Regions from separate parts of the Dokdonia sp. Asnod3-C12 genome, predicted to be linked through region 2. Evidence: riboswitches for the same ligand, from Rfam matches in the RefSeq annotation. Region 2 holds a riboswitch; the other holds the start of a gene.
The links. A riboswitch is a leader RNA that binds a small molecule or an ion and turns the genes downstream of it on or off. The one in region 2 is predicted to bind S-adenosylmethionine.
Positions count from the first base shown of each region.

Region 1: it holds a riboswitch for S-adenosylmethionine, as region 2 does, so the genes downstream of both, ACJJVW_RS14760 (Na+/H+ antiporter NhaC family protein) here and ACJJVW_RS09190 (O-acetylhomoserine aminocarboxypropyltransferase/cysteine synthase family protein) in region 2, are expected to answer to the same signal.

Region 1 is NZ_JBEFNY010000003.1:3,278,593-3,285,043, reverse strand. Features, by position in the region: gene ACJJVW_RS14770 (peptidylprolyl isomerase) at 1-379, opposite strand, end outside; gene ACJJVW_RS14765 (hypothetical protein) at 709-1,137, opposite strand; SAM-I-IV-variant riboswitch at 1,454-1,550, shown strand; gene ACJJVW_RS14760 (Na+/H+ antiporter NhaC family protein) at 1,586-2,920, shown strand; gene ACJJVW_RS14755 (fasciclin domain-containing protein) at 3,174-3,848, shown strand; gene ACJJVW_RS14750 (DUF4494 domain-containing protein) at 4,048-4,608, shown strand; gene thiE (thiamine phosphate synthase) at 4,781-5,422, shown strand; gene ACJJVW_RS14740 (cold-shock protein) at 5,549-5,740, opposite strand; gene ACJJVW_RS14735 (SDR family NAD(P)-dependent oxidoreductase) at 5,804-6,451, opposite strand, start outside.
Region 2 is NZ_JBEFNY010000003.1:2,021,155-2,027,605, reverse strand. Features, by position in the region: gene ACJJVW_RS09205 (trans-sulfuration enzyme family protein) at 1-243, opposite strand, end outside; gene ACJJVW_RS09200 (aspartate kinase) at 243-1,331, opposite strand; gene ACJJVW_RS09195 (alpha/beta fold hydrolase) at 1,319-2,296, opposite strand; gene ACJJVW_RS09190 (O-acetylhomoserine aminocarboxypropyltransferase/cysteine synthase family protein) at 2,371-3,663, opposite strand; SAM riboswitch class I at 3,843-3,964, opposite strand; gene metK (methionine adenosyltransferase) at 4,404-5,657, shown strand; gene ACJJVW_RS09180 (CIA30 family protein) at 5,801-6,343, opposite strand; gene ACJJVW_RS09175 (TMEM175 family protein) at 6,409-6,451, opposite strand, start outside.

The DNA.
Region 1 (6,451 bases), 1.3 Mb from region 2:
GTGGGTGGTTTGCATCTACAATAATGTGATCTTCATTTACTTCAGATACACGTAACTGCTGCTCAGAACCATCAGGTCTAGAAGCTACTAATATAACACCTACTTCTGGTTTGATTTCTTCAGGTAGTTGCGTTTTCGGTACTGTTTGAAATAACTCTTGCTGTACGTCACCGTAAGCTTCTTCCTTAGTTATAGTAACCGTTTTCTTCTCGTTAACCGCCATATCTATTAAAGCATTCTCAAATCCTGGGATAAGTTGGCCTTTGCCAAGTTCTACCTGCAAAGGTTCTCTTTGTAAAGAGCTATCAAACACCTGTCCATCTGCTAATTTTCCTGTGTAGTGTACTTTTACTACATCATTTCCTTTTACTTTACTCATAATTACTTGTTTTTAATCGAATTATAATTTGCAAAACTACAAGAAGAAAATCGGCTTACGAAGGAATCCATCAATGAATCTAAAGACTATAAAAACTTGTACTGTGATATGTAGTTTTACGATGATTCATAATAACCAATATTATCTCAAAAAATAAAGGCCTGACACCCCTGCCAGACCTTTATAAGCTCAAAAATCGTGAGCCCCTCTCACGATGTTGATTCAATTGAATTGTGCGCAAAACTACTTCTAATCTTAGAGAAGCATGAACGCTATTCATCAAGAAGCTAGTGCTATTGATAATCTTTTTACTAGAGGTAAATTGATTGTTAAGCTTTATAAAAATTACTTATTTCATATTGAGCAAACTTAGGAATAGCGGCGGTAAATACTTTAATCTCCCAGTGGCTTAAGTGCGGCATCATTTCCATAGGATGCTCAAAGAATATCACATTATCTGCTGTTGTAAACGTAGCAGACGGAATGATATAAAAGGCTCTTGGGGCATCTTCTATCACTGTAACTAAACCTAAAAAACGGTGCGGTGCAATCTGTCCATAATCAAGCTTTTGAATTTTTATACTTTCTTCCTCTTTAACTTTGATGTTACGCAGCTGTAATTCGCTTGTTTTACCTGTAGGTGCCGTAATGAGAAAGTCTAGACCTTCTACCCTATTAATATCTGGAGTGATTGTAAAACCGGCTTTTGAGAGTTCGCTAGTAACAAAATCTAGTAGTTGTGATGTTTCGTTTTTCATAATGGGGTGCAAAGGTAATTATTTCTTTAAATAAGTATGATTACACAACCATCATAAAGATCCTCTAAGAAGGTTAAATCAAATGTATTTTTAGTTGAGAGTTACGCTTTCGCGAAAGCGTAAAAACTCATATACAACTGTAACCTACTGACTCATAGTGATACATATTACCTTATTAATTTCGATTTTTATCTACATTTATATGTTCATGACGACTTAAATCTCAGAAGACTATACATTCAAAATAATCTTTATAATTAAATTAACGATTTCTGTTCGCTACAAGAAGATTCAAGTGTTAGTTTTGCGCTTTTAAATTATTTATCAAGAATCTCAATAAGGAGATAGCAACCTGCAATAACGAGCAAGGTGCTAAATAGATAAGCCAATTAATTGGAAACAATGTTAACTCATACTTCTATATAATTGCTATTATCTCCTTGCAAGAATGAAGAAGAACATGACACAGACTACACAAATTACCCCAAAATTTACAGCCTTAATCCCGCTATTTGTATTTGTTATTACATTTTTAGGTGTTGGTATTTATCAAGATGACTTCTATGCACTACCTGCTCCTATGGCAGTTATTGCTGGAATTATCGTGGCTTTTATAATGTTTAAACAGACCATAAATGCTAAGATTGACATTCTACTCAAAGGATGTGGTGATGATAAAATTTTAACCATGTGCCTCATTTATTTACTTGCTGGGGCATTTGCCGCAATTACTAATGCTACAGGGAGTGTAGATGCGATTGTAAACCTTGGCTTAGATTACATTGCGATACAATATATCTACGTAGGTATTTTTGTGATTGCTGGGTTTTTATCAGTTTCTACAGGGACTTCTGTGGGAGCAATTGTAGCTTTAGCACCCATTGTTGTTGGTTTTGCAGATAAAAGTAGCGCAGACCTTGCCATACTTTGTGGAGCTCTGCTAGGAGGTAGTATGTTTGGAGATAACCTCTCAGTAATTTCAGATACCACGATTGCTGCCACTCAATCTTTGGGAACAAAAATGAGTGATAAATTCAAGCAAAATATAAAGATTGCCGTTCCCGCAGCGCTACTTACCATTGCTATTTTGATTTTTAAAGGAGTAGATCTCACGACAGATGTTACAGAAACCGTTGTTTATGAATATGATGTAATAAAAATTGCTCCATATGTCCTTGTCATTATACTATCTATTGTAGGTCTAAACGTTTTTGTAACGCTACTTGTAGGTGTCCTTGCAGCAGCGCTGCTGGGTATTATTTATGGTGATTTTACCATTATAGAGTCCACAAAAATTGCCTATACAGGATTTACAAATATGACCGAGATTTTCTTGTTGTCTCTGCTCACTGGTGGTCTTGCAGCACTTGTAGCTAGTAATGGCGGTATTGAGTTTATCTTAGTGAAAATTAAAAAACTTATTAAGAGTAAAAAAACTGCCCAACTTGGTATTGCAGCGCTGGTAAGCACCATCAATATGGCAATTGCAAATAATACCGTATCCATCATTGTTGCTGGACCTATAGCAAAAACCATTAATGATGAATATGAGTTAGACAATAAGAAAACGGCTTCTATTCTGGATATTTTCGCTTGTATCTTTCAGGGCTTATTACCTTATGGAGCGCAGGTTTTAATGATTTTGAGCTTCTCAGAAGGTAATATCAATTACTTAGATCTTGTAGCAAATACTTGGTATTTATTACTACTGTTTGTAGTTACCATCTTATACATCATCTTTAAGAGTGATACTCATAAGCACGCTTTCGCGAAAGCTGATTAATTTATCATCGAAGTACGTGGTTAGTGCTAATGACTGGTAGGTTATATGTAGAATTTTTTGCGAAAGCGAAAGAGAGAAGAAACCTAGAAGAGCTTGTAATTAAGTTTTGCAGCAAATTTTATGCAGCATTATAACTTTATGACAATCCAGACATAATTGTTAAACCTATCCCAAATTCAAACCTTACCGAGAACCGTACGAGAAGCTGCTGCGTTATATATGTAAATCTATATAACACAAACACTAAACAATTATGAAAACAGTAAACGTATTATCAATGGCACTTTGTGCAGGACTTTTATCACTTGCATCATGTGAAGGTTCAAAAAATGTAGGAAAAGAAGAAGCAGCAGATCAAAATGAGATGATGGATGATAAGTTGTCTCAAGTGGAGGATATGATGGACGATAAAATGTCTGAGGGTGAAGATATGATGGATGAAATGACAGTGATGGTAGGTGGAGCAGCAATGTATCCTTCTAAAAATATTGTTGAGAATGCTGTAAACTCTAAAGACCATACTACCCTAGTTGCTGCTGTAAAAGCTGCAGGTCTTGTAGAAACTTTACAAGGAGAAGGTCCATTTACAGTTTTTGCACCAACAAACGCTGCTTTTGAAAAACTTCCAGCGGGAACAGTAGCAACACTACTTAAGCCGGAAAGTAAAACTGCTTTACAAGGTGTACTTACGTATCATGTAGTTGCAGGAAAATTTGATGCAGCTGCTATCATGAGCGAGATCAAAAAGAACAACGGTACGGCTACATTTACTACTGTAAACGGTGGTAAACTAATGGCTTCTGTAAAAGGAACATCAGTAGTTCTTATGGATCAAAATGGAAACAGCTCTACAGTAACTATTGCAGATGTAATGCAGTCTAACGGTGTGATACACGTAGTAGATACAGTAGTTTTACCAGCTAAATAATTATAAGAATACCCAACTTGAAAAGCGTCAACTGTAAATTACAGTTGGCGCTTTTTTTATTTCAGCTTTTTTATGCGGTAAATCACTCGTATTAAAAGAGCTAGCTTCATGAATTGGAGATTGTGAATATCTATTGTTGTTTTTTACTTTTTCGCCTTGAGCTAACCCCTATTTTTGGCAACCTTAAAATAAAAGAGATATGAGTGCAACTTGGTATGAGTGCAAAGTAAAGTATAGAAAATTTGATGAGGCATCTGGAACTCAAAAGGTAAAAACAGAGCCTTTTCTAGTAGATGCAATATCATATACAGAAGCAGAAAGTAGAATAACACAAGAAATGGCTGCCTACTTAAGTGATAGCGAAGAAATCAAAATCACAAACATAAAAGTAGCAAACTACGCAGAGATACATCCGTTTGAAAACTCAGATAGATGGTTTAAATCTCGTGTATCACTCATTGCTTATGATGAGGAAAGTGGTAAAGAGCGTAAGACTAATCAATACTTGCTTGTACAAGCAAATGATGTGAAGGAAGCCTTTGATAACACTGTTGTCACTATGAAAGACACGATGGGAGAATATACAATCCCAGCAGTATCTGAGTCACCTATTATGGATGTCTTCCCATACTTTTCTGGTGAGGAAGATGATCTAGAGCGTCTAGATGAATTTACTAGGATTAAAGATTCTGTTCCTGTAGATTATAGCGAAAAAAAGGAGCAAGCCATGGCAGACTCACTCGTTACCGAAGAAGAATAGATTAAACGATTTTACATAAAATCTACTTTAGAGAGGCTGCTTATAAACATATAGGCAGCCTTTTGTTTTTAATAACACATGCTCATCATAACTACAGTAAGACCCACGCGGGATGAGTATCTTTGCTACATTACTAAATAACCGTTTTACGTAGTTATTAAATAAGAAGATTATGATTCCAAAACTTCATTACATATCGCAAGGAAGCTCACTCAAAGAGCACATAGAACATATACAAAAAGCATGTAATGCCGGAGCTGAGCTCGTGCAACTCCGTGTAAAAGACTGTTCTCAAAAGAAGCTGCTAGCCATTGCACATGAAGCTAGAGAGATTACAGCTCATTTCCAGACACGGTTAATTATTAATGATGATTATAAAATTGCAAAAGAGGTAAAAGCAGATGGAGTGCATCTAGGAAGCGCAGATGCCTGCCCTATCTCTGCTAGGAAGCATTTATTCACTTGGCAAATAATAGGTGGCACGGCACATACTTTACAAGACTGTGAGGCACTTATTGAGAAGCAAGTAGATTATATAAGTCTAGGGCCTTACAGCACTTCTACCACAAAAGAAACTACAGCAAGCACGCTTGGTGTTTCTGGTTACAAAGCGATTATAGAAGAACTGGGTACCACTACTCCTATTCTTGCCGTGGGAGGCATCACACTTGATGATGTTACAAAAATTTTGGAGGCTGGTGTAGATGGTATTGCCGTTTCAAAAGCGATAACGACAGATTTTAATAGCATTCGTTCATTTAATGAGTTGCTCAGTGCTTCTTCTACACAAGAGCAGCGACACACTTTTAAATAAGTGTTAGTTACTCGTAACATGTGTTACGGATTATAGATACGCTTTCGCGAAAGCATAAAAAGTCCATAACAACAAAAAGCCCATCTAAATAAATAGATGGGCTCTTTTAAAAACTTAAAGTATGTATTAGATAACTTTTACGTTTACTGCGTTTAAACCTTTGTTACCTTCTTGAAGATCAAATTCAACTTGGTCACCCTCGCGAATCTCATCGATTAATCCTGAAATGTGTACAAAGTGGTCTTTTTCAACACCTTCTTCTGTAATAAAACCAAATCCTTTGGTATCGTTGAAAAATTTTACTGTTCCGTTACTCATAATAATATTTATTTAATAATTAGTAATCGATATTCAATTACGCCACAAAAATACAACTTTTAATTACCAATCTATAGGGAAATAGTCTTTTAAAAATTTTCCAGACCAATGCTTACCTGTATTGATACCATCAATAAGTGGGTCCATCACCCTAGCAGCACCGTCTACGATGTCTAATGGTGGTTGAAAATCATGTACTTCTACTTTCTTTTTTGATAGCTCTGCAGGGTCCTCATCTGTCACCCAGCCCGTATCTACGGCATTCATATAGATCCCAGACTTAGCAAAAGTGGCAGAAGACGTGTGTGTAAGCATATTTAAAGCAGCCTTCGCCATATTAGTATGTGGATGTCTATCTTCCTTTTTAAAGCGGTGAAATTTACCTTCCATAGCAGATACATTTATGATATGCTTTTGTCCAGTATTTTCCTTCATCATAAGGTTAGACAAGCGATTGCATAATACAAAAGGCGCTACAGCATTTACAAGCTGTACCTCTACCATCTCTGTCGTTTCTATCTCGCCCAGCTTTAAACGCCAGCTATTAGTCTTACGTAAATCAACTTGTTGCAAATCTGCATCTAGTTTTCCTTCTGGAAAGACTTCGCTAGTTTGTAACGAATTATCAAAACTATAAGGAATCTGAGAAAGCTCTGCCGAGTTGCGCAGTCCTATTCCTGGCTCAGGTCCATGCCAAGTAACTGGCAATAC
Region 2 (6,451 bases):
AAAAGTCACGCCTTGCTCTGCTCCCTCTAGCAAACAGATTTTTTCCACCAGCTCTGCACAGTTAGGGTTTGTGTAACGGCTGTAGATGTTACGCTTTTTTTCTTCGGCAAAGGAGGCTCTCATTTCTTCGGCGCTGTCAAATACAAAACTCGAAGTGAGATAAACCGGCGCGGCATGCTCTTGATGCACAGAGCGCTCAAGCTGCGTGCGTATGGCAAGTGTTTCTGGGTGGTGCTTGCTCATTAATTAAGGCTTTGCGTTATCTTAATTATATCACTTAAAACACCTCTTGCCGTTACTGCTTTACCAGCTCCCGCACCTTGAATCACAAGCGGCTGATCTCCATATGAAGCGGTATAAATCTCAAAAACAGCATCTGCTCCTTGTGTCTGACCTAGTGCGGTAAACTTAGACTCTTGGACTAGTTTTACCTCCAGTTCTTGTGTTTTGACATTGAGTTCTCCCACGTGACGTAGCACTTCATGTCTTGAGAGTTTACTTTTACTTTCTGTAAAAATGGTATCAAGTGTTTTTACGCTTTCGCGAAACTGTGTTAAGGTAGTTTTACCATTTAATTCCTTAGGAACTAGAGATTGGATTTTTACATCTCCAAACTCCTTTGCAAGGCCTATCTCTCTACTTAAAATTAATAGCTTGCGAGCAACATCTTTCCCTGAAAGGTCTTCTCTTGCGTCTGGCTCGGTAAGTCCAAGCGCGTCTGCTTCTAATAATATGTCTGAAAAGTCTTTATCTTCTTTAGAAAAATTATTGAACAAGTAACTCAATGATCCAGAAAAGACTCCTCTTATCTTATGGATCTCTTCTCCACTTTCATAGAGGTTTTTAATAGTTTCTATAATTGGCAACCCAGCTCCTACATTTGTTTCGTAACCAAATTTCTTATTATTAAGCGCTAGAGATGCTCTCAACTTTTTATAGAAATCATAGGACAGTGTGTTAGCAACTTTGTTTGCTGTTACAATATGAAAACCATGCTCCACGAGGTCTATGTAATTATTTGCAAAGGTTGCGCTAGCTGTCACATCTACGGCTACAAATTCTTGCTCCTGCGTGTGCTCATTATCGTTTTGTTCTTTTATTGTTTTCGCGAAAGCGTAAATATCATCTAGCGTATAAGGCTGCGCTGCGGTCTCAAAATTAGAACTCCAACCAGAGGTGACGTTATCTTTAAATAGCGCCAACTTAGAGTTTGCAATACAAAAAATGTTGAGCTTTCTATTTGTAGTTTTTTTATTAAAATCTGTGATCTGCGTGATGAGGGTGCTCCCCACATTACCGATCCCAAAGATGACTATATTTATTTGTGACATAACTGTTTTTGAAAAATAGGTTGTACGATAGCAGCGAGCTGCTCGTATTCAATTAAAAAGGCATCGTGACCGTGGATGGAATTTATTTCATGATAGCTAGACGTAATTCCAGTTTCTTGTAGCGCAAGGTGTGTGTCATATATCTCATCTGCTAGAAAAAGTCCGTCGGTATCTATTGCGACAAGATGCACCTTTGCTGTAAGTTGGTTCACTACTTCATTAAAGCTTTGCTTACCCTTTGTGATATCTGCCGTAAGCAATAATTGATTCATTAATTTATAAGAAGCAATAGAAAATCGCTCTGATAATCGCTTACCGTGATGATCTAGCCAACTTTGAATATTATATAAAGAAGCTTCTTTTTTAGTGCGCTTAAATTTTTCTTTAAAAGAGGCAGGCGTGCGATAAAAAGTCATCGCATGAATGCGTGCATCATAGATAGGTTTCTGAGAGTGATTCAATAAACTATCTTGAATATGGCATTGTGCAATCACCCAGTCTGTCGCTTTCCAGTCGGTTGCTATTGGGATAAGATGCTCTGCGAGGTTAGGTCTTTGTGTTGCAAGTTCCCAAGCAATCTGACCACCAAGCGAACCTCCTATAATGGCAAAGATTTTTTTAATATCTAAATTATCAAGTAAGGCAATTTGGACCTTTGCAATATCACTATTAGTAAATGCCCTATAATTAAGCACTAGATGATTTTGATTATTATCATAACCATTCCCAGGAATATCCATCGCAAGTATGGTATAGCAACTTGTATCAATTGCTTTATCTACACCAATCAAATCACTCCACCAACCGTTTTCTCCAGTTACAGAAGAGTTTCCCGTAAGTGCATGATTTACTAGCACGACAGGCGCTGTACCTAATGGCTCACCAAATAATTGATACGTGACATGTAAATGACACGTGTATCCCGAGTGTGTTTTAAAATCTTGTAAATCAATGTGTAAAAGCATAGCCTATCTATAAGTTAAAAAAGGGAGTCCCTATGAACAGGGGACTCCCGCACTAATTAATTAACTAAGATTAATTACACTAAGACGTTTTTATCTACTCGCGCAAATGCTGCTACGAGATCTTCTTTTAAATCTGCTATATCCTCAAGACCTACAGAAAGACGTATTAAATCTTTAGTCACGCCTGTGCTTACTTGATCATCATCACTAAGCTGTTGATGTGTTGTACTTGCAGGGTGAATTATAAGCGATTTACTATCTCCTATATTTGCTAGCAGTGAGAAAAGTTTAGTTTCATTTGAGATTGTCTTTGCACTCTCAAAACCTCCTTTTACACCAAAGGTCACAATCCCGCTCTGTCCTTTAGGCAGGTATTGTTTTGCAAGGTCGTTGTACTTACTAGAAGCAAGACCTGGATAGTTTACCCATGCCACCTCATCACGAGTTTGTAACCACTCTGCAAGTTCAAGCGCATTTTTTGAGTGCTTCTGCAACCTAAGTTCTAGTGTTTCTAGACCTTGTAAGATTTGGAATGCATTAAACGGACTTAAGGCAGCGCCATGATCACGCAATCCTTCTATACGCACCTTAGCAATAAACGATGCTTCCTTAATTACATCCCAATAAACTAAGCCATGATATCCAGCAGATGGCTCCGTAAATTCTGGAAACTTACCATTACTCCAGTCAAATTTTCCAGCATCTATAATAACTCCACCTAATGCGGTTCCATTACCATTTATGTATTTTGTAAGTGAGTGAATCACGATATCTGCACCGTGCTCGATTGGGTTGAGTAATGCTGGTGTTGCTACGGTGTTATCTACAATGAAAGGGACTTTGTGCGCTTTCGCGAAAGCGGAAATACCTTTTAAATCTAACACGTCAAGCTTAGGATTACCTAATGACTCTACAAAGAAAGCTCTCGTATTTTCTTGTGCTGCCTTCTCAAAATTTTCAGGATCTGAAGGATCTACAAATGTGGTTGTAATCCCAAAACGTGGTAATGTCACGCTCAAAAGATTCCATGTGCCTCCGTAAAGACTACTAGAAGCTACAATGTGATCTCCCTGCTTTAGTAACGTAAGTAAAGTCGTGTTAATGGCCGCAGTTCCTGAGGCAGTCACGACAGCTGCTAGTCCGCCCTCTATGTCTGTAAGGCGTTTTTCCAGCACGTCATTTGTAGGGTTATTGAGACGTGTGTAAATAAAACCTGGCTCAGACAGGTTAAATAGGTTTGCTGCATGGTCTGCATCTTTAAAAACATAAGCCGTGCTCTGGTAGATAGGCACCGCTCGAGTCCCTCCATTTGCTGCATAATCGTGTCCTGCGTGCAACGCTTTGGTTGCCAATTTTTGTGTACTCATTTTTCTCTTTTTTGTCCCAGTACTACTAGGATTAATTTTAGCCATTCACTTCGTGTGAACGGATTAAAAACAAAAGCCAAATATTTCCAATGCGAATCCTTATCTCAAGGTCGAGGAAATGTTTAAAGAAAAATATTATAAGAAAAAACATAAGCGCATACCCGTGAGGTACTTGCTCGATGTTATCTATCCTCAAGTTTCGGTAATGAGCGATTCTTGGGTAGAATGTAGCACCTTCTTTCTAAGTGAAAGGGTTGCTAAGGCTTCATAGGGTCATTCCCTCAGCCTTTCTTGATAACATTTATTCTGTTCATTATTGCGCTTTCGCGAAAATCTGAACTGTCATTGAACTTTGTGAGCACAAATATTGTAAAAACAAATCTACAAAAACAAACTTTTTAGAATATTTTTCTAAAAAGTTTTATTAAAATCACTATTTCAGTAAAATATTCCGCTCAAATTATTTTTACAGTATAATATTCTAATTAAGATAATGAGACGTTGAAATTTACTCTTTAAATTTTCACAAAACAATAACATAACCCTACTAAATTGGTAGGATAATGGATTGTTTATATTATTAAAGTTTCTTTACCTTTGTGCCATAATTACGAGGACAGATTTGACTGCTTGCAACCTCAATAAAAAATGGCTAAAATCAAACATAAGACTTTAACGTTTCTTATGTTATGTTTCTACCCAGCATACGTCAAATCTACTTCTTGACAAAAAATTAAAAAATGGCTTACTTATTTACCTCAGAATCTGTTTCTGAAGGACACCCAGATAAAGTTGCAGATCAGATTTCTGATGCGCTTATTGATAATTTTCTCGCTTTTGATCCGCAATCTAAAGTTGCTTGCGAGACCCTAGTTACCACTGGACAAGTAGTACTTGCTGGTGAAGTACGATCTAGTGCTTACTTAGATGTTCAAAAAATCGCTCGTGAAACCATTAATAAAATAGGTTACACTAAAGGTGAATATATGTTTGACGGTAACTCTTGTGGTGTATTATCTGCCATACACGAGCAGTCCGACGATATTAACCGTGGTGTAGATCGCGACTCAAAAGAAGAGCAAGGAGCAGGAGATCAAGGAATGATGTTTGGTTATGCTACAAAGGAGACAGAAAACTTTATGCCACTGGCACTTGAGCTTTCTCATAAATTACTTATTGAACTAGGTAACCTACGTCGTGAAGACGACGAGATTACTTATTTACGTCCAGACGCAAAAGCGCAGGTGACTATAGAATATAGTGATGAAAACGTACCTCAACGTATCGATGCTATTGTAGTTTCTACACAGCATGATGATTTTGATGAGGACGAAGCTATGCTAGGTCGCATACGTGGAGATATTCAAGATATTTTAATACCTCGCGTAGTAGGTTTATTACCAGAAAATATTGCAAATCTTTTTAATGATGATATTAAGTATCACATTAACCCAACAGGAAAGTTTGTAATAGGTGGACCTCACGGAGATACAGGTCTTACAGGTCGTAAGATTATTGTAGATACTTATGGTGGTAAAGGAGCTCACGGAGGTGGAGCTTTTTCTGGAAAAGATCCATCAAAAGTAGATCGCTCTGCTGCTTATGCTACACGTCACATTGCAAAAAACCTTGTTGCTGCAGGCGTTGCAGACGAGATTCTTGTGCAGGTTTCTTATGCTATTGGTGTTGTAGAGCCTATGGGAATCTTTGTAGACACGTACGGTACTTCTAAAGTAAACTTATCTGATGGTGAGATTGCAAAGAAAGTTACTGCACTATTTGACATGAGACCAGCTGCTATTGAAAGTAGATTAAAACTACGTTCTCCTATGTACAGCGAGACTGCTGCCTACGGACACATGGGGCGTACAAATGAAGTAGTTACAAAAACCTTCAAGAGCTTTGACGGCAAAGAAAAGAATATCGAAGTAGAATTATTTACTTGGGAAAAACTTGATTATGTAGAGAAAGTAAAAGAAGCTTTCAATATATAATTCACTTATATACGTATTAAAAAGGGAGCCTAATGGCTCCCTTTTTTTTGGTTTATACATTATCATTGCGACAGCTTTATGATTACTCCTATGCGCTCACTGTTATGTGATTTCTCGGCAGGCTCGAAATGACAGAAGTGTTGTTACTCAAATACGATTTTATCTACTTCAATTTCAAAATCTGTAGCAGCTTTTGTGTTTGAGATAAGTCCTAGACGTATAATATCTGCAAGATCTTCTTTACCTGGATGACCTTCCAAAGGTTCACCAAGTCTATATGTTCCAAAATCTGAAAGATTGTAAGTGACAGTTTTCCACTCGCCTTCTGTTATCGGTAAATTGATTTTATAATTGGGTCTCCAGAATCTTTTATACTTATTGAGCGTAAGCCCAAAGTCTTGTCCTATAGATTTATATCGCACAGTCACGGTTGTATAACTTGACAAATCATAAGATTGATAAGGAGTGCGCAGCGAGGCAAAACCTCCATTATTCTCGAGACTTACGCTTCCGCGAAAGATGATACTTTCGCTAGTTTGCTCAATGCTACCTGTAGATAATCCTCCCATAACACCATCCAAGACGACAAACCAGTCATCACAGGTGTTGCAAGAAGTTCCAAAATCAAAAGAGAGCGGTGTCGTGTTCATAGTAGTTGTGATCAGTAAGGCTAAGAGATATTTCATAGCTTTTTTCTTTAAAGTTACGCTTTCGCGAAAGCGTGAACCTTATACTTACCACATTTTTAACACTAACTCGCTACTGACAATTTTTTCTTAAAACGACGATCAATA